Regions from separate parts of the Cytobacillus sp. FSL K6-0129 genome, predicted to be linked through region 1. Evidence: riboswitches for the same ligand, from Rfam matches in the RefSeq annotation. Region 1 holds a riboswitch; each other region holds the start of a gene.

What was found. Region 1 has a riboswitch for S-adenosylmethionine ahead of MHI57_RS21485 (2,3-diketo-5-methylthiopentyl-1-phosphate enolase). Riboswitches for the same ligand answer to the same signal wherever they lie in the genome.
Region 2: another riboswitch for S-adenosylmethionine. It lies ahead of MHI57_RS17230 (O-acetylhomoserine aminocarboxypropyltransferase/cysteine synthase family protein); the one in region 1 lies ahead of MHI57_RS21485 (2,3-diketo-5-methylthiopentyl-1-phosphate enolase).
Region 3: another riboswitch for S-adenosylmethionine. It lies ahead of MHI57_RS23485 (alpha/beta hydrolase); the one in region 1 lies ahead of MHI57_RS21485 (2,3-diketo-5-methylthiopentyl-1-phosphate enolase).

Annotation. Positions count from the first base shown of each region.
Region 1 is NZ_JBBOXM010000001.1:4,210,782-4,216,841, reverse strand. Features, by position in the region: gene MHI57_RS21505 (sugar ABC transporter ATP-binding protein) at 1-858, opposite strand, end outside; gene MHI57_RS21500 (sugar ABC transporter substrate-binding protein) at 933-2,009, opposite strand; gene mtnA (S-methyl-5-thioribose-1-phosphate isomerase) at 2,006-3,058, opposite strand; gene mtnK (S-methyl-5-thioribose kinase) at 3,055-4,239, opposite strand; SAM riboswitch class I at 4,386-4,539, opposite strand; SAM riboswitch class I at 4,741-4,844, shown strand; gene MHI57_RS21485 (2,3-diketo-5-methylthiopentyl-1-phosphate enolase) at 4,943-6,060, shown strand, end outside.
Region 2 is NZ_JBBOXM010000001.1:3,416,886-3,422,945, forward strand. Features, by position in the region: gene MHI57_RS17200 (cupin domain-containing protein) at 1-13, opposite strand, end outside; gene MHI57_RS17205 (DinB family protein) at 34-531, opposite strand; gene MHI57_RS17210 (fumarylacetoacetate hydrolase family protein) at 534-1,475, opposite strand; gene MHI57_RS17215 (IclR family transcriptional regulator) at 1,816-2,568, shown strand; gene MHI57_RS17220 (hypothetical protein) at 2,573-2,698, shown strand; gene MHI57_RS17225 (hypothetical protein) at 3,065-3,463, shown strand; SAM riboswitch class I at 3,551-3,642, shown strand; gene MHI57_RS17230 (O-acetylhomoserine aminocarboxypropyltransferase/cysteine synthase family protein) at 3,930-5,207, shown strand; gene MHI57_RS17235 (DUF1648 domain-containing protein) at 5,542-6,036, shown strand.
Region 3 is NZ_JBBOXM010000001.1:4,654,732-4,660,791, forward strand. Features, by position in the region: gene MHI57_RS23475 (LLM class flavin-dependent oxidoreductase) at 1-1,151, shown strand, start outside; gene MHI57_RS23480 (MetQ/NlpA family ABC transporter substrate-binding protein) at 1,169-1,984, shown strand; SAM riboswitch class I at 2,068-2,170, shown strand; gene MHI57_RS23485 (alpha/beta hydrolase) at 2,428-3,216, shown strand; gene MHI57_RS23490 (hypothetical protein) at 3,209-3,358, shown strand; gene MHI57_RS23495 (YezD family protein) at 3,379-3,546, shown strand; gene MHI57_RS23500 (hypothetical protein) at 3,579-3,899, shown strand; gene MHI57_RS23505 (LLM class flavin-dependent oxidoreductase) at 3,913-5,289, shown strand; gene ssuE (NADPH-dependent FMN reductase) at 5,303-5,851, shown strand; gene MHI57_RS23515 (alpha/beta fold hydrolase) at 6,059-6,060, shown strand, end outside.

The sequences.
Region 1 (6,060 bases):
TACAACTTCACCTTCATATACATTTAAACTAATATTTTGTAACTTTCCTAGATTGATATTCTTAAGTGCTAAAACCTCTTCCCCTCGTTTATAACTGTGCATAACGTTTCTTTCCTCATGCCATACTTCTCCAAGCATTTGTTCAATTACCATTTCCTGCGTTATCTGAGCAATTGGTACGGTTGAAATCCGACATCCGTCTCTCATAACCGTTACCACATCTGCAATGGCGAATACTTCAGGTAATCGATGTGTAATAAAAATACAACCAATTCCCTTTACTCTCAGTTGCCTAATTACATGAAATAATTTCTCTGCTTCTATATGTGATAATGGAGCGGTTGGCTCATCAAAAATAATGACTTTAGTCGTTTGCACTAACGCCCGAGCTATGAGAACCAATTGCTTTTTAGCAAGACTTAGATTTGAAGCTGCTTGATTTAGCTCAATATCATTCACCTCGAGTAATGTTAATGCTTCCTGTGCCTGACGATGTAGATCCTTACGAGAGAAGTACCACCCTTTCTCTTGTGAAAAGCGATCAAGCATAATATTTTCCGCTACAGTAAGCTGTGGAACAATGGCTGTATCAACCTCCTGATAAACGCAAAATATTCCTTTTTCTTTCGCGTCACTAGGGTGTTGAAAAGTTGCTTTTTCGTGGTTAATCAAAATTTCTCCTTGGTCTTGTCTATATACCCCAGAGAGAATTTTCATTAATGTACTTTTTCCAGCTCCATTTGCTCCAAGCAAGGCATGTATTTCTCCTTTATGAACCACTAACTCCCCGTTCTTTAATGCCGTAACTTTTCCAAAACTCTTACTAATCTTTTTCATTTCCAAAACAACTTCACTCACTTAAAGGAGACCTCCTTCATAGATACAAAAACCGACTCTCTAAAAGTCGGTTGACTAGCTACAAACCATTTCATTCAATTGCCCTCAAGTGCTTTTAATTCTTCCGTATAGCCTTGTTCACTTTCTCCCCAACCATCTATATATTCATGCAGTTCGTTTGTTGTAATTGCCTCATCAGGTAATTGACTTTTCTCTACAAAAACAGGATCAAGGATAACTTTTTCTTTAGGCGAATCACCGTTTAATTTTTGGTACAAATATCGAACTTGAATACGACCAATATCTTTTGGATCAACGGCAGCTGTCGCTTCCCATGAACTGTTTTCTTTTTGTATCAGTTGCAGGTCTTCGTCACTCATATCAATCCCGTAGACTTTAATATCTTCTCTTCCTGCCTGCTCTAGCGCTCTGACAGCTCCTTTAGCAAACTCATCCCAAGCTGCCCAAACTGCTGTTATTTCACCTTCATTTGGATATTGTTTTAGGATTGCTTCCATTTGTGCTTGAGTATCTAATGCTGTATTATCGGTGGCAGCACCAAATGCTGCTACTTCCTTAATATCTGTATTCTCTTTTAAAAATTGTTCATAAGCTACTTGTCTTCTTTCCATCGGTGCAAATCCAGCTACCCAAATCTTAACAATATTTGCTTTCCCTCCTGCATCTGCAGCAAGCTTGGTTAATGTCAACTTCGCCATTTCTTCATCGCCTTGTTGAAGTACAGTTACATCTTTCACTGCAATATCAGCATCAAAGACCACTACAGGTATATTTTGTGCAGCCGCTTTTTCTACTCCTTGCGTTAACGCTTCCTTCGTTCCATGATCAATTAATATCCCATCAAATTTTTGATTAATCGCTGCATCTAAATTGGAAGCCATTTTTGCTAAGTCACCTTCAGAAGTAAATACTTGAACGGTTCCACCAAACTTTTCTACCTGCTCTTTTACCCCTTCAATATATTGTGCAGAAAAAGTTCCTAAATTAATTTGCATGATTAGTGCGATCTTTTTATTAGCTAACGGATGTACACTATTCTCTTTAGTTGATGCAGTTGCTTCACTACTTGAATTGCTTCCTTTTGGCTGGCAGCCTGCCAAAATTAAAATAAAAATAATAAGAAACGCTAATAGTATACGATTGTTCTTCATGCCCTAACTCCCTCTTCTGCTTTATTCAATTGTGCCAATTTGTTTCGATCAGCTTCAAAAATGCCTTTTTCAGTAATAATTGCAGTAATTAAATTAGCCGTTGTCACATCAAACGCCGGATTAAACACTTTCGTTCCTTCTGGTGTGATCTGGTTTGGCCCAATATGAGTCACCTCTTCTGCCAACCTCTCCTCAATCGGAATATCTGCCCCTGATGCGATAGAAAAGTCAAATGTCGATAATGGCGCAGCTACATAGAAAGGAATTTGAAAATAGTTTGCTAAAATAGCTAGTTGCCATGTACCGATTTTATTCGCTGTATCTCCATTGCTGGCAATACGATCGGCCCCGACTATAATCGCTTCAATCCCCTTGGTTGCTATGGTATGAGCAGCCATATTATCAGTAATGACCGTCACATCCACATTGGACTGTTGAAGCTCCCAAGCAGTTAGGCGCGCTCCCTGAAGAACCGGTCTCGTTTCACAAGCATATACTTGAAAGTCAACACCCTTCTCCTTGCCTAAATGAAACGGCGCTAGCGCTGTACCATATTTTCCCGTAGCAATCGTCCCCGCATTGCAAATCGTTAATACCTTTTTCCTTCCATTCAATAGACTTAGTGCATTTTCACCAATTTGGCGACAAATCTCCTCGTCTTCTTGATGTATTTTCTTTGCTTCTTGCTCCAAACTGATAATTGTCTCCTCTGTTGAATACAGCGTTTCTATTACTTTCATCATTCGATCCAAAGCCCAGAACAAATTAACAGCTGTCGGTCTAGAGCCCGCTAGATAAAGATAATCTTCATGAATTCTAAGATGGAAAGTTTCAATGTCGACCCCTTCGTATTTTTTTGCAGCAATCGCTAAACCATAAGCAGCAGTAATTCCAATAGCTGGCGCCCCTCTTACTTTCAACTGAATAATTGCCTCAAAGACATCTTCAATGGTTTCGAGTTCTATCCATCTTGTTTGATGGGGTAATAAGGTTTGATCAAGAATTTTCAATCTACCTTCTTGCCATTCAATTGGTGTTGGTATACTCATGATGTATACGCCTCCAGTTCCTTAAGAAGTTGCGAGATTGTTACTATGTTTTTGCGATTAATAATCAAGGATGAACCTAATTGAATCGTTGCCTTCTTCACATATAATCTAATTGAACTATCTTCTATTCCATCAAGATCCTTCACATGCGACAATCCGATTGTTCTCCGAATTAATTCACACCCTACTACTCCGATAGCATCTTTAAATACTTTAGCTAGAAAAGACTCTAGAGCGCCTGGTACTTTCGTAAAAGGATTAACAACAGAATTTTGCCAAGCTTCTGAAAAATATTGAGAAAACACATCCCATACTTCTTCTATCTGTTGAAGAATAACGATTCTATCGTTTTCGTTTCGTACAAGTACTTGGAAAATGAGATGGGCAATATATTGACCGACATCAAATCCAATCGGACCATAAAAGCCGAACTCAGGATCGATCACCTTCGTCTCACTCTTACTCGCAAATATACTCCCTGTATGTAGGTCACCATGTAGTAAGCTCTCTGCTTCTGTGAGAAAAGCATATTTTATTTTGGCTACTTCAAGTTTCAACTTGTCATTAGCCCATAGTTGCTGAACCACTTCAGCCAACTCAGCTTCAAAATCATTCGTTTCCACATCAAAAAATGGATCGGTGAATACTAAATCCTCAGTGATTTTACATAGTTCAGGATTTGAAAATTTAGCGACCAATTTCTTTTTCTCAAACGGATGAAGAGCAAAATCTGAAGTTGAAAACAATGTCTTTGCTAAGTACTCACCAATATGAGCTGATAAATTCGGATAATGATCCCCTTGAATCAATCCGTCTCTTACAATTGTCAAATGGGAAAGATCCTCCATCACAGTTAATGCTAGCTCTTCATCTGATGCTAGTACTGCTGGGAGGAGGTGAGGAACGAATTCACCATGCTTCTTAAGCACTTCTGCCTCCAGTTTTGCACGTTTAAGTGTTAGAGGCCAGCTTTCTCCGACTACTTTTGCATAAGGGAGTGCTTGCTTAATAATTACACTTTTATGATTAGAAGTAATACGGTAAACATAATTCAAATTACCATCACCAATCTCTTCCACCGTCATTTTTTCATCCGGTAAAAACAGTTTTAAACTCTTCACGTATTCACACGCTGATTCCTCTGTCAAAGCGCGATAACCTATATTATCTAAAACAGCCATATCTCTTCCCCCTTATTTCTTTATTTATCTGTGGCACAAAACAGGGGTGACTACATGAAGAGATGTAGTCGGACCTGCTTTGTCATTACAGAAACAAAAATGCCCCTTTCCTTTACAGAAAGAGGCATTCGTCATTACGATTTTGCCTCTCATCTTTCAGAATAACTTCTGAATGGAATTAGCACCGTGCCTTACATTAGGCGCAGAAATTCTCTAGCTGCGCCTCGTTTCACAACGATATTACGGTCGGTTGCTGGGTTTCATCGGGCCATATTTCCCTCCACCTGCTCTTGATAAGAGTATAAAAGATTCATTTTTTGAAATATCTTGAGCAAATACTAGCACCGTTTATAAAAAAGTGTCAATCTTTTTTTTAAAACTTTTCATCTTTTTAAGGTTAAAAGAATTTTGTCATATAACGTAAAAAATTCTCTGTTGACAGATAAAACACCTGGTGACATAATACAATTGTGCAAAAATTTAAAACGATAATCATAAATTTTCTTATCAAGAGCAGGCGGAGGGACGAGCCCGATGAAGCCCGGCAACCGATTCTAAATGAACACGGTGCTAATTCTTGCAGCAATCATGCTGACAGATAAGGAGAAGGTTCTATCACTGCGAACTAACCCTCTTCTTATTGATTAAGAAGAGGGTTTTTTATTGTCAATGTTAATTCGAAATCATCAGGGAGGGTTCTCATATGGGAGATGTAATTGCAACTTATCAAGTATACGCAAGACCCGGTTCATTAGAGAAAAAAGCAGAGGATATCGCTTTAGGATTAACGATAGGCTCGTGGACAGCGTTACCATTACTTGAGCAAAAACAATTACTAAAACATAAAGGCAGAGTCACTGCACTACAAGAATTTTATGATGATGAACATCCCAATCGATTCGGTGAAGTAAGGTGCGAAATTAGTATCGCCTACCCTACATATAATTTCACATTTGATATTCCAGCAATCTTAACAACTGTATTTGGAAAGTTATCTCTAGATGGTGAAGTAAAATTATTAAATCTGGAATTTGATAATGAGGATCTTTCCCGTTTTCCTGGACCAAAATTCGGTATAAAAAATATAAGATCGAAACTAAATATTCAAGACCGCCCATTACTTATGAGTATATTTAAAGGCATTATCGGCAGGGATATTCACTTTTTAAGAGAACAGTTAAGAGACCAGGCTATGGGGGGCGTTGATATTGTAAAAGATGATGAAATTCTTTTTGATGTCAACATCTCTTTTGAAGACCGAATTATCGCAGGTAAAGAAATACTAGATGAAGTCTATGAAAAGACTGGAAAAAGGACACTTTATGCAGTCAATTTATCTGGGAGAACAATGGATTTAGTAGATAAAGCAAAACATGCGAGCGAATTAGGTGCGGATGCATTATTATTCAATGTTCACACTTACGGTCTAGATATGCTCCAAACACTAGCTGAAAACAATGAAGTGCAGTTACCTATCATGGCACATCCTGCATATAGTGGGGCCTATACTTCTTCAAACTTCTATGGTGTGGCTCCTGATTTATTACTCGGTAATCTTACTCGCTTAGCAGGCGCAGATTTCTCTTTATTTCCTTCTCCATATGGTTCTGTTGCCATGGAAAAAGAAAAAACCTTAGCTATCGCTAGACAGTTAACCGAAGAAAATGGCTTGAATCAGGCATTCCCGGTCCCTTCAGCAGGCATTCATCCAGGTTTAGTGCCGTTGCTTTATCATGACTTTGGCAATGATTGTATAATTAATGCTGGCGGCGGGGTCCATGGTCATCCTGAAGGAGCAGCAGCTGGCGTGAGAGCTTTTAG
Region 2 (6,060 bases), 790 kb from region 1:
GTTTTTCAGCCATAATATTTCGCCACCTTAATATTATTTTGCTAGCTTAGACAAGTTACGTTGAATTTGGTTGTAATGACCAGCGGCATGTTCATCGATAAAGTGATCGGCAATAAAGAATACAGATTTATTACCGAATTTTGCAAAGTTACGATGAGGTGATTCCTGAGCCAATGTGTCAGCAGATAAAACAGATAATTTGGTTTGAACATCTTGTTTTATTTGCGATAATTTTTTCAATTCGTCTTCAACTGATTGGTGTTCAGTATTTTCGACTGCTGCAAGGCGAGCAGGGTCCTGTAAGCCTCGTCCCCATTGGGAACCCGGGGCTTTTACAACTGTATCTATTTCACCTAGCCAATAAGGTAGGGCCTCGTTTAAATGAGTAATAACCTGCATAATGGACCATTCTTCTTTTGATGGGTTCCAACGTATGGTTTCTTCAGATAATCCTGAAACGGTTTCAATGATTTGATTTAATGATGTTTGAATAGACTCAATAGATTGCTGAATCGTTTTCGTTTCGCTCATAATTATTTTTCCACCTTTGAAACTTTATTTTCGAGAACGCCGACTTTATCTACTTCAATGCGAACGACATCGCCATCTTTCAAGAATACTTGAGGATCACGAGCAAATCCTACGCCTCCAGGTGTCCCTGTTAATACGATATCACCAGGTTCTAAAGTCATTAAGTTAGATAAGAATTCAACAAGCGTTGGAACATCAAAGACAAAGTTGGCTGTATTCGTTTTTTGTCTTTCTTCCCCATTAACAGTTAAAAGAACACCTAAACCAGATGGATCTTGTAATTCATCAGAAGTGATTAACCAAGGACCCATTGGTGCACTACCTTCAACTGTTTTACCTTGCAACCATTGAAGTGTGCGACGTTGGATATCGCGGTAAGTGACGTCATTAGCGATTGTATATCCTGCTACATAATTGAGTGCGTCTTCTTTTGCTACGTTTCTAGCTTTTTTACCTACAACAAAAGCAAATTCAGCTTCGTAATCTAATTGTTCAGAAATTGGATAGAATGGAATATCATCTTGTGGTCCAATCACTGTGTTGGCAAATTTAGCAAATACTACTGGGTGAGGCGGTAATTCTCTTCCCATTTCTGCAATATGTTCACGGTAGTTATGACCTACACAAATAATTTTTCCGGGTTTTGTTACAGGTGCTTCGATTTTTACATCTTCAAATGCATGTACAAGTGGATGTTTGAACGATTCACGATTATTTAATGCATAATCAACCATTTCCTTTGCGATGGAAAGGCTTTCATTTCCCCCTTGTAGGAAACCTTCCATTTGTGCTGGAATGTACGCTTCAGCAATTAATTCAGAACGTAGTTTACCTTCTGCTTCAAGGAAAGCTTGGTAAGCAAAGTTTAAGTCTACTACTTCATTTCCTTCTGTAACTGCTCCGATACGTGTGTTGTTATTGTGAGTGAAAGTAACTAATTTCATATTCAAACTCCTTTATGAAAAGTTTTTTTTGTCTAGGAATTGCGTGATCAAAGAGTAAAACGCTTTGTGTGGAAGTGTTAGGCATAAAACCTTTATTAATGAGCGTTTATTAGACTCTTTCTTCATTGGTTGTTTAATATTCCATTAATAGTGAACGATGTTATCTATTAATGATAAATTTATAGTATCCTAATTTTCAGATAAACTCAAGAGAATTTGTTGTGGTTTTTTAAACTTTTTGAAAAATAACTCCTTTCAAAAGGATGCAAAACATGGCTGAAATCAGAAAATATAGTGTTTTTCTGATATACTAAAAAAAATATAAAATAGGGGTTTTTACATGAAAAATCAAAAACAAGCTACGATCCAATCGATCCAAGTTGGTATGAGAATTATTGACCTATTAGTTGCTAGCGGAGAACCATTGAGGTTATCTGATATACAGGAAAAAACAGGAATTACAAAAAGTAATCTTTATAAATACTTGAACACTTTTACGGAATTAGACATTCTATACAAGGACAAACATAATGGACAATATCAACTTGGAAGTAAATTAATTGAATATGGGGTGGCAGCTATAGGGCAGGAAGATGTGATTTCACGTGTTCTACCCTATTTGAAGGATTTAAGTCATCAACTAGACAATACGTGCCTATTAACTACGTGGACATATAATGGTCCAATTATCTCGAAAATATGGAACCCGGGACATGCCTATAATATTGGTGCACAGCTCGGTTCACTTTTACCACCGCTTTCATCGACTGGGAAAATATTCGAGAGCTTCCTTGATTCAGCAACAACTAAAGATTGGATTAAGGTTATGGGGAAAGAAGGAAAAGGGAATGCGGTAGAAGAAATCAACCGCGTAAGGCAGGAACGGATTGCCTTTGCTAAGGAGCCTTTGATTCCTACTGTATCTTCTGTGTCTATACCAATCTTTAATTACAATCAAGAATTATTAAGTGCGATAACAGTAGTTGGTTTCTCAGAGTCGATTCCAAAAGACCCCTCTGCAGATAAAAGTCAATCTATTATAAAAGTAGGAAAAGAAATCTCTGCACAATTTGGCTATCGAGCGAGGGGCTGAATGATTGAATCCTACTCTATATGAGGCGGTTGCATCGAAGGGAAAGTTATTTGCCATAGCTAAAAGAGATTTAGTTATGGTCCATGTAAAAGAGCAAAACGAAGCTAAAAAGAAGCAAATCGAAGTATGAGCCATGTAAAAGAGAGAAACGAAGCTAACAAAGAATCAAATTGAAGTATGAGCCATGTAAAAGAGAGGAACAAGGCTAACAAAGAATCAAATTGAAGTATGAGCCGGGTAAAAGGGCAAAACAAAGCTTACATAAATAGCTGGATATGCATCTAGTAGTGGAAGGGTGATTTCACCTTTCATTCAAATGCGTAAGAAAAATTAGAAATTATTGTATCCCCCTTATATCCCAGCTACTTGGTTTAATTTAGACTAAAACTACACACCACCCGACTCCTTAATTGAAAATAGTTTCATGTGATTTTATTGAATATTTAAAAGAGAAGGTCTATAATTTTATATAAATAGTAAAGGTGGTGCTCTAATAGTGAACAGCAAGGATATGTCCAATCATGTATTTTTTGATATATTAGCAGAGAAAATTAAAAGAGATAGTCATGAAGAGTACAATCAATTTGTTAATTATGTAAACGTATTAGCTGAGGATAAAGGGTGGAAGGAATTACAAGAAGAGGTTGTTCATTTACAAGCTTTTCTTTCATATTTAGATGATAAGTTAGCTATCATCGATGATTATGAAGATATTATGAATATGAAAGCAACTTTGCTTGATATGATTGTTAACGATTTAAATGATACGTCTGTTTATCTTTTAGTGGAGGCTCTTATGTATAATAAAGAGCTGAATTATTTGCAATCCTTTGTATCTCCAGTTGAATATTGGGTGTCAGTAATAAAGGCAAAAGAAAGACTTTGTGCTGCATAAAAGATTTATTATAAAAAGCTGTTGACAGCGCCGGATGATAAGGTTATTCTGATTAATAATTAATGACTCTTAAAATTTAAAAAATTCAATTTATCAAGAGAGGTGGAGGGACTGGCCCTTTGAAGCCTCAGCAACCGACCAAAACTAGGTAACGGTGCTAATTCCAAGATAGATAAGTTGAGGATATGGCGATATATCGTGAGCCCCTCTTCTTTAGCAAGAGGGGCTTTATCTATGCCGATTAGACGACTAAAGGCGGCTTTCGATGGAAGAGTACAATCTCTTTTTATTGAAAGTGGTCTTTTTTCTGCTCTTGAAAAAAGGTGTTGGACATAAAAAATTGATGTTTCAAATTCAATTTATGAAAAAACAACCATTGTGCTGGCATATTCAAAAGCTCATCACTGATAGATGGTTCCGAGTCGAGTTTGTTTATTATAAGTGAAATGTGAGAGGAGAATGAAAAATGAATCATCACCAGTTTGATACAATAGCGCTTCATGGGGGGCAAGTGCCAGATCCTGTTACAAAGTCGAGAGCCGTACCAATATACATGACTTCATCCTATGTGTTTGAAGATACCGATCATGCAGCAAGCTTATTTCAGATGCAAGAGCCTGGCTTTATTTATTCAAGGAATGCAAATCCAACCAATGCAGTGTTTGAGGAGAGAATGGCACAGTTAGAAGGTGGCGTAGCCTCATTTGCTGTTTCATCTGGGCAAGCAGCGATTTCCATTGCCCTTTTAACACTTGCAAGAGCAGGCGATGAGATAGTTTCTACACAGGCTCTTTATGGTGGTACCTACCATTTATTTGCAGAAACGTTTAGTAAATTCGGTATCAATGTTCATTTTGTTGATGGGACGGACTTTACATCTTTAGAAGGAAAAATTAATAAAAGGACAAAGGCGATTTTCACAGAGACAATTGGCAACCCGAATATGGAGGTAGCACATTTAGAAAAGTTAAGTGAGATAGCGAAACGTCACGGCCTACCATTAGTAGTAGATAATACATTTACTACGCCATTTTTACTAAAACCACTTGCATTTGGCGCGGATATAGTCGTTCATTCAGCAACTAAATTTATTGGTGGACATGGTACGGCAATCGGTGGGGTGATTGTAGATGGAGGAAGATTCGAATGGAGTAACGAAAGATTTCCTTCCTTTAATGAGAAAAAGCCTGCTATTGGTAATCGCAGCTATGTTGAAATTTCTAGGGAAAAAGCTTTTATTCTTAAAGCAAGATTTGAACTTGGCCATGACTTAGGGGCAACGCTGTCTGCCTTCAATAGCTGGTTATTTATTCAAGGTCTGGAGTCATTAAGTGTCAGAGTAGAAAAGCAAGTCGCTAATGCACAAGTTTTGGCTAAACGGTTAGGAGAGTTACCTCATATTTCTTGGGTGAACTACCCTGGGTTAGAAAGCCATCCACAATATCATCTCGGGAAAAAGTATTTTCCGAGTGGGGCAGGTGCAATCTTTACATTTGGCATCAAAGGGGGAATCAGTACAGCTAAAAGGTTTATCAACTCACTAAAGCTGGTATCACATTTAGCAAATGTTGGTGACGCGAAAACGCTCATTATTCATCCAGCGAGTACAACACATGCTCGTCTTTCACCTGGACAACAAGCGGAGGCGGGTGTGAGTCCCGAAATGATCCGCCTTTCTGTTGGCTTAGAGGATCCTGTAGATGTGATGGCTGATATCACGCAAGCGTTAAAACAATGTACGTAGGTTTATTACGATTTGCATTATAAAGGGTGAAAAGTGTGAAGTTAAACTGCTTATCAAAGAACCATTCTTTATTCCTTTACCATATACTTTGTTGATCGCATGTCTCAGGCGATTCACCTCATACAGTATGAATGACAATATTTTTCTCAAACAGAGCCATCAACACTGATATCTTACCATTACGACGCGCCTGTTTCCTTTCATGAAAAGGGGGATAGAGCCATCGCGTAATTCCCTGTATGAACTAGTTGCCTTTGATTATCTAATGGATGAAACCTTTTTATCTTTCCTTCGTATGTATTAAAAAGACGAACGGAAAGAGGAGGAATGGGGTATGGATAGACCAGTACTTAAATTGCCTCGTACTAAATGGGAATGGGGATGCGACATACTTGGTCTTATTGTATTCATTGGGTCGATTGTATTCTTAGTTGTTTCTTGGTCAGCTATACCTGAACAAGTACCGGGTCATTACAATGCTTCAGGGGAAGTTGATCGGTGGGGTTCTAAATATGAATTATTTATCTTACCAATTATCGGCGTGTTTCTATGGTTCATGATGGGGATATTTGAACGGTTTCCTCATATTCATAATTACCCTGCACGCATCAATGAATCAAATGCAGCCGCATTTTACTTAACGAGTAGAAAAATGCTAAATGTCATAAAGAATATTTGCCTCGCATTATTCGGCTTTATACTTATACAATCCATTAGAGTAGCATTAGGATGGGCGGACTCTTTAAGCATTTGGTTTCTGCCAGTGTTTTTACTTGCCACGATAGTTCCAATTATATTTACTTTGATTAAGTTTAGTCGAATTCAATAGTTGCCAACTTATCCTTTTTGGATA
Region 3 (6,060 bases), 440 kb from region 1:
TTCCTGTTAATGATGGGGCGTTTGTCATCCCTGCTATGGCAGCAGTGACAGAGCATCTGTCATTTGCATTAACGGTGAGTACAACATATGAGCCACCTTTTGGGCAGGCAAGACGGTTTTCCACATTAGATCATTTGACAAAAGGAAGAGTGGCATGGAATATCGTTACTTCTTATCTTCCTAATGCAGCAAGAAATTTTGGTTTCAAAGATATGATCAAACACGATAAGCGTTATGAAATTGCCGATGAATATATGGATGTCGTTTATAAACTGTGGGAATCAAGCTGGGAAGATGGAGCAGTGATAGAAGATACAGCACAAGGGGTATTAATCGACCGTAAGAAAATCCATGAAATTCACCATAAAGGAGAATATTTTGATGTCGAAGGACCGCATTTAACAGAACCGTCACAACAAAGAACACCTGTTTTATATCAAGCAGGGACTTCTCCTAAAGGACGTGCTTTTGCAGCAAAACATGCAGAATGTGTATTTGTAGGTGGGCCAACACCTGAAAGAGTAAGACATTATACAGAGGATATTCGAAAACAAGCGGAAGAATATGGCAGGAATCCGGAAGATATTAAAATATTCACTTTCCTAACAGTCATCGTAGGTAAGACAACTGAAGAAGCGGAAGAGAAATTTGCTGAATACAACCAATTATGGAGTGCAGATGCAGCGAAAGCACAGTTTGGGGGCGCAAGCGGTTATAATGTTGCGGAATTTACAAAGGATGAGTTAGATAACCCATTTGAATTTAAAGCTACAGAGCATGGGCATTATAAAGCTGCTTCATTAACGAAAGATGCGAAGAAAAGACTATCGATTAAAGAAGCGATTTCAAAATTAGAAGGATTAGATAGAGACAATATAATTGTCGGCAATCCATCAGAAGTAGCAGACCAAATTCAATATCAGTTTGAAGCCTCTGGTGTCGATGGTTTTAATTTAAATCATTTAGTAACGCCAGCAGATTTGGAAGATTTTATTGAGCTTGTTATTCCGATTCTACAAGAACGTGGTTTATATAAAAAGGAATACAAAAAGGGTACGTTAAGAGAAAAGCTTTTTACTCATGGCTCGCCCCTTTTACCGAGTGGTCATCCAGGAAGTAAATATCGTAAAGGTGAAAAGATAAATAATTAAAATAAGAGGTGAAGGGTATGAGAAAAGTTTGGTTATTATTTTTTGTACTGACTTGTTGCACTGTTTTAAGTGCATGTGGGACATCAGGTTCATCCGGCGAAGAAAAGAAAGAGATGGTCTTAGGGGCGACAGTTCCTTATAGTGATATGCTTGAGCAAGGTGTAGCACCACTACTTGAGGAAAAAGGGTACAAAGTAGAAGTAAAGGAATTTAATGATTATGTTCAACCGAATATTGCTTTAGATAGTGGAGATTTGGATGGTAATTTATTTCAACATAAAGTGTACTTAGAGAATTTTAACACTGAAAAAGGGATGGATCTAGTAGATATTATTTCTGTTCCTACAGCTCCAATTGGTATTTATTCAGAAAAATTCAACTCCCTTGAAGAAGTGAAAGATGGCAGCACGATGGCCATTGCTAATGATCCTACAAACTTAGCGAGAGGATTAACAGTTGCGCGTGATGCTGGTTTAATAGAATTGAAAGATGATATAAACCCAGTCAATGCAACAGTAAATGATGTATTATCTAACCCGAAAAATTTGAAATTCCATGAAGTAGATGCAGCCCAACTGCCAAGGTCTCTTGAATCAGTTGATCTTGCTGCTGTTAATGGTAACTTTGCGGTTGCTGCAGGATTAGATTTAACAACAGCCATTTATCGGGATCAAATTCCTGAGGAAATCCAAAATAGGATTGTTGTTCGTAAAGAAGATAAAGACGCCCAAATGGCAAAGGATATCATTGAAGCCATAGAGTCGGAGGAATTTGCAAAAGTAATTGAAGAAAACTTTAAAGGTTTTCATAAGCCAGAATGGATGGGCGAATGAGTAAATCATCTTAATTTTTAAAAAATAATTGACAAATATTGATAAATATTATAGAGTAAATGATATAAAATTTAATATGATTTTTCTTATCCAGAGAGGTGGAGGGACTGGCCCTTTGAAGCCTCGGCAACAGGCAATTTATTGCACTGTGCCAATTCCAGCAAGCTGTTGCTTGAAAGATAAGGAGAGATAAAGAACGGAACTTTAACCTCTTCTTGTCAGAAGAGGTTTTTTATTTTGCATGATTTAATCACCAAGGGATGATCTCCTCTATACAAATGCTGTTTTTAAACTGATTAAACCTATTTGTTAAGTTGGAATTAAAGTTGCTGATTGGACCTCCAAAGGCAGTAGTGCAGCTAGATTTACATCAACGGGAAAAATCGGCAATGGTAGTCAACCATTGTCCACCAAAATGTTGCAATATAAAGGAGGACGAAAAAATGAAAAGAGTAGAATCAACAGTTATACCAGGTGCAGATTCTTTTTATTATGAAGGTGGGGACATTGGTATTCTCCTCATTCATGGCTTTGTTGGAACACCGCAGAGCATTGAGGACTTGGGTGCGGAACTTGCAAATAGGGGTTTTACTGTTCATGCCCCAAGGCTCACGGGACATGGAACAAAAAGCAGAGATTTAGAGTTATATGGTTCTGATGATTGGTTCAATGATGTTGTTACAGCTTATAAGCAATTAAAGGAGAAGTGCAAACAAGTCTATTGTTTAGGTCAATCTATGGGCGGTGCATTAGCGCTGTTGTTAGCTAAGAAATATGGAGAGCTGGATGGACTGATCCTAATTAATACTGCACTGACATTACCAGATTACGAGTATTTAAGATATTACGATGAGAAACACTATATTGACGAAGGTAGCCCAGATATCAAAAATCCGACTATACATGAAATTACTTACGATAATATTCCGGTAAAAGCAGTTCACTCTTTACAAAAGGTAATGAGTGACGCAGGAAAAAGTTTATCTCAAATTCATTGCCCAATATTATGCTTTAAGTCTATCCATGATCATGTTGTACCTCCAGAGAATACAGATCGTATTTTTATCGAAATTCAAACAGATCATAAATGGCTTCGAGTCCTTTACAACTCATATCATGTAGCATCCATGGATTATGATCAGACCAAAATTATTCAGGATACAACAGAATTTCTAGATACGATGAATGAAGAAAAAAAGAACACCGAGTGGGGGGGGAAAGAGGTTGGCTAAGTTTTTACAAAAAGCGATAGCAAAGAGAAAACAAACCTTAATCAACCTTATGCTTACTATAGATGAAATAAAGTTCAAGCGACATGAATTAGAACAGTTAACACTTACAGAAATAGAGGAGCTTGTAAAAAGACTAAAATAAGTCCCATAAAGGAGAATTTTATGGAAAAACACATTGATCAAGATAAAATTCATACCATTCTCACAACATTAAAGGAACTCGAATATGGTTGTGTCACCATTACTGTACACGAAGGGGATATTACCCAAATTGACATTACCGAGAAGAAACGATTTGCTCTGAAAAAGAAACAACAAAATAAAAAATGATGGAATGGAGCAAATGAAAAGGAGTGAGTTACATGCAGTCAACAATTAGTAATCAAGCACCCAATGTAGCTAAAAACCTATCAGGCTGCATGTACTTGAATCTACCTGACTTTCACTTTATTAGATGGTGTTGTCAATCTTTTAATATTAATAAAGGAATCTTCCATACGGTTGAACAATCGCTTTATGACAAAGGGTTGCATTCAATAATTGTTAGGAGACTGTTCGTCATCGCGTTTTTGGATTTTGCCTCGAATCAAATTGAAAATCGAAACAATAAAACGAGAATCAAATTTGGAAAAGGTGGTTTAAGTAAAGCACTTGATGAGTTTTTTATAAAATATGATCACTAAAGGAGAATTAAAAATGACCGCGAAAAGAATGTACCTCAATGCTTTTGATATGAACTGCGCTGGGCATCAATCACCAGGACTATGGACACATAAGGATGATCAATCTTCCACTTATAAAGACATATCATATTGGACACATTTGGCTCAAGTACTTGAAAAGGGACGTTTTGATGCCATTTTCCTGGCAGATGTGCTTGGTACATATGATGTTTATCAAAATTCTAGAGAAGCAGCGGTTAAACAAGGGGTACAGGTGCCAGTTAATGATCCTGCTTTCGTTGTTCCTATAATGGCGCAAGTAACAAAACATTTAGGGTTTGGTCTAACGGTTTCAACTAGTTTTGAACATCCATATGTATTTGCAAGGAGGATGTCCACTCTCGATCATTTAACAAAAGGAAGAATAGGTTGGAATATTGTCACATCTTATTTAAATAGTGCCGCACTAAATATAGGACTAGATCAACAAATCAGCCATGATGAACGTTATGAGATAGCTGATGAATATTTAGATGTCACATATAAACTGTGGGAACAAAGCTGGGAAGACGACGCAGTGGTTTTAGACAAGGAAAAAGGGCTCTATACAGATCCAAGTAAAGTTCACGATATTAACCATGAAGGGAAATATTTTAAGGTGCCAGGTGCACATCTATGTGAACCTTCTCTGCAAAGGACACCGGTTATTTTTCAAGCGGGTGCATCTACAAGAGGGAGAAAGTTTGCTGCTAAACATGCAGAGTTGGTCTTTATAAGTGTGCCCACAAAAGAAGCCGGTAAAGTAATAGTCGATAAAATTAGGGAAGAAGTAAGAGCGGAGGGGAGAGACCCCAGTGAAGTAAAGATTCTCTCTCTCGTCACGCCTATTATCGGTGAAACAGAGGAAGATGCTAGAGTTAAGTATGAGGACTATCAAAACCATGCTAGTTATGAAGGATCATTAGCGTTATTTGGGGGGTGGAGTGGTATCGACTTCTCAGAGTATAAAGCAAATCAACCAATCGAGTACGTTAAAAATGACGCCATTCAGTCAATCGTTGAAACATTTACGAATATAGATTCTACAAAGAGTTGGACGGTCGATGACATTGCCAAATTTGTTGGTGTTGGCGGGATGGGTCAAGTGGCTGTTGGTACAGCACACTCTGTTGCTGATCAATTAGAAGGATGGAAAGAAGAGACAGGAGTTGACGGGTTTAACGTTGCATATGCCGTCACTCCAGGTACATTCGAAGAGTTCGTTGAGCATGTCATTCCAATCCTACAAGATAGGGGGCTCGTAAGAAGAGAGTATGAAGAAGGTACTTTAAGAAAGAATTTATTTGGGTATGACCATTTGCCAGAGCATCATTTTGGTAAAAAATTTAGTAAGTTGACAGTTACAAAATAGGAGGCGTCTGAAGATGACAAATGTTGTAATCATATCGGGAAGCACATCAAACAATTCCCGTTTAAACGGATTAGAGCAAGAAGCGATTGCTTTTTTAAACAAAAAGGGCGTGCCATATGAGCAAATTACAGTAAGGGAGCTACCTGCTGAAGATTTAATTCATGCAAAATTTGATAGCCCAGCAATTATCGCAGCGAATGAAAAAGTAGAAAAATCAGATGCTGTAATTATATTAACACCAGTATTTAAAGCCTCTTATACAGGTGTACTAAAAGCTTATTTGGATTTATTACCTCAAAAAGGCTTCGTTGATAAATCTGTATTACCGCTTGTGATAGGGGGCTCATTCGGACATTTACTTATGATTGATTATGCATTGAAACCAGTTATATCCAGTTTAGGAGCAGAAACAGTCCTTCAGGGTGTATATGTTTTAGATAAAGAGATTGAAAGAACAGAAGATCATCGTTTTATTGTCGAAAATCATGTAAAGGAAAGATTAGATAAAGAATTAAATCGTCTGCATTCTTTATTGTCTATAAAGGAGTTACAACTAAAATAACTGAAAATATATTTTTTGCCGAACAACTCCTGTTTGTTCGGCTCCTTTAATTGTTTAAAAAAACTTTGAGATACAATATTTTTATAAAATTTAGAGTTGTATAATAAATAAGAGAAGATAAATTTTAGCTATTGTTTTGCCACTACTTTTATAGATTGAGGCATAGATTATATTATTATTGAATTTTTTAAAATGGAGGTTGATGATGT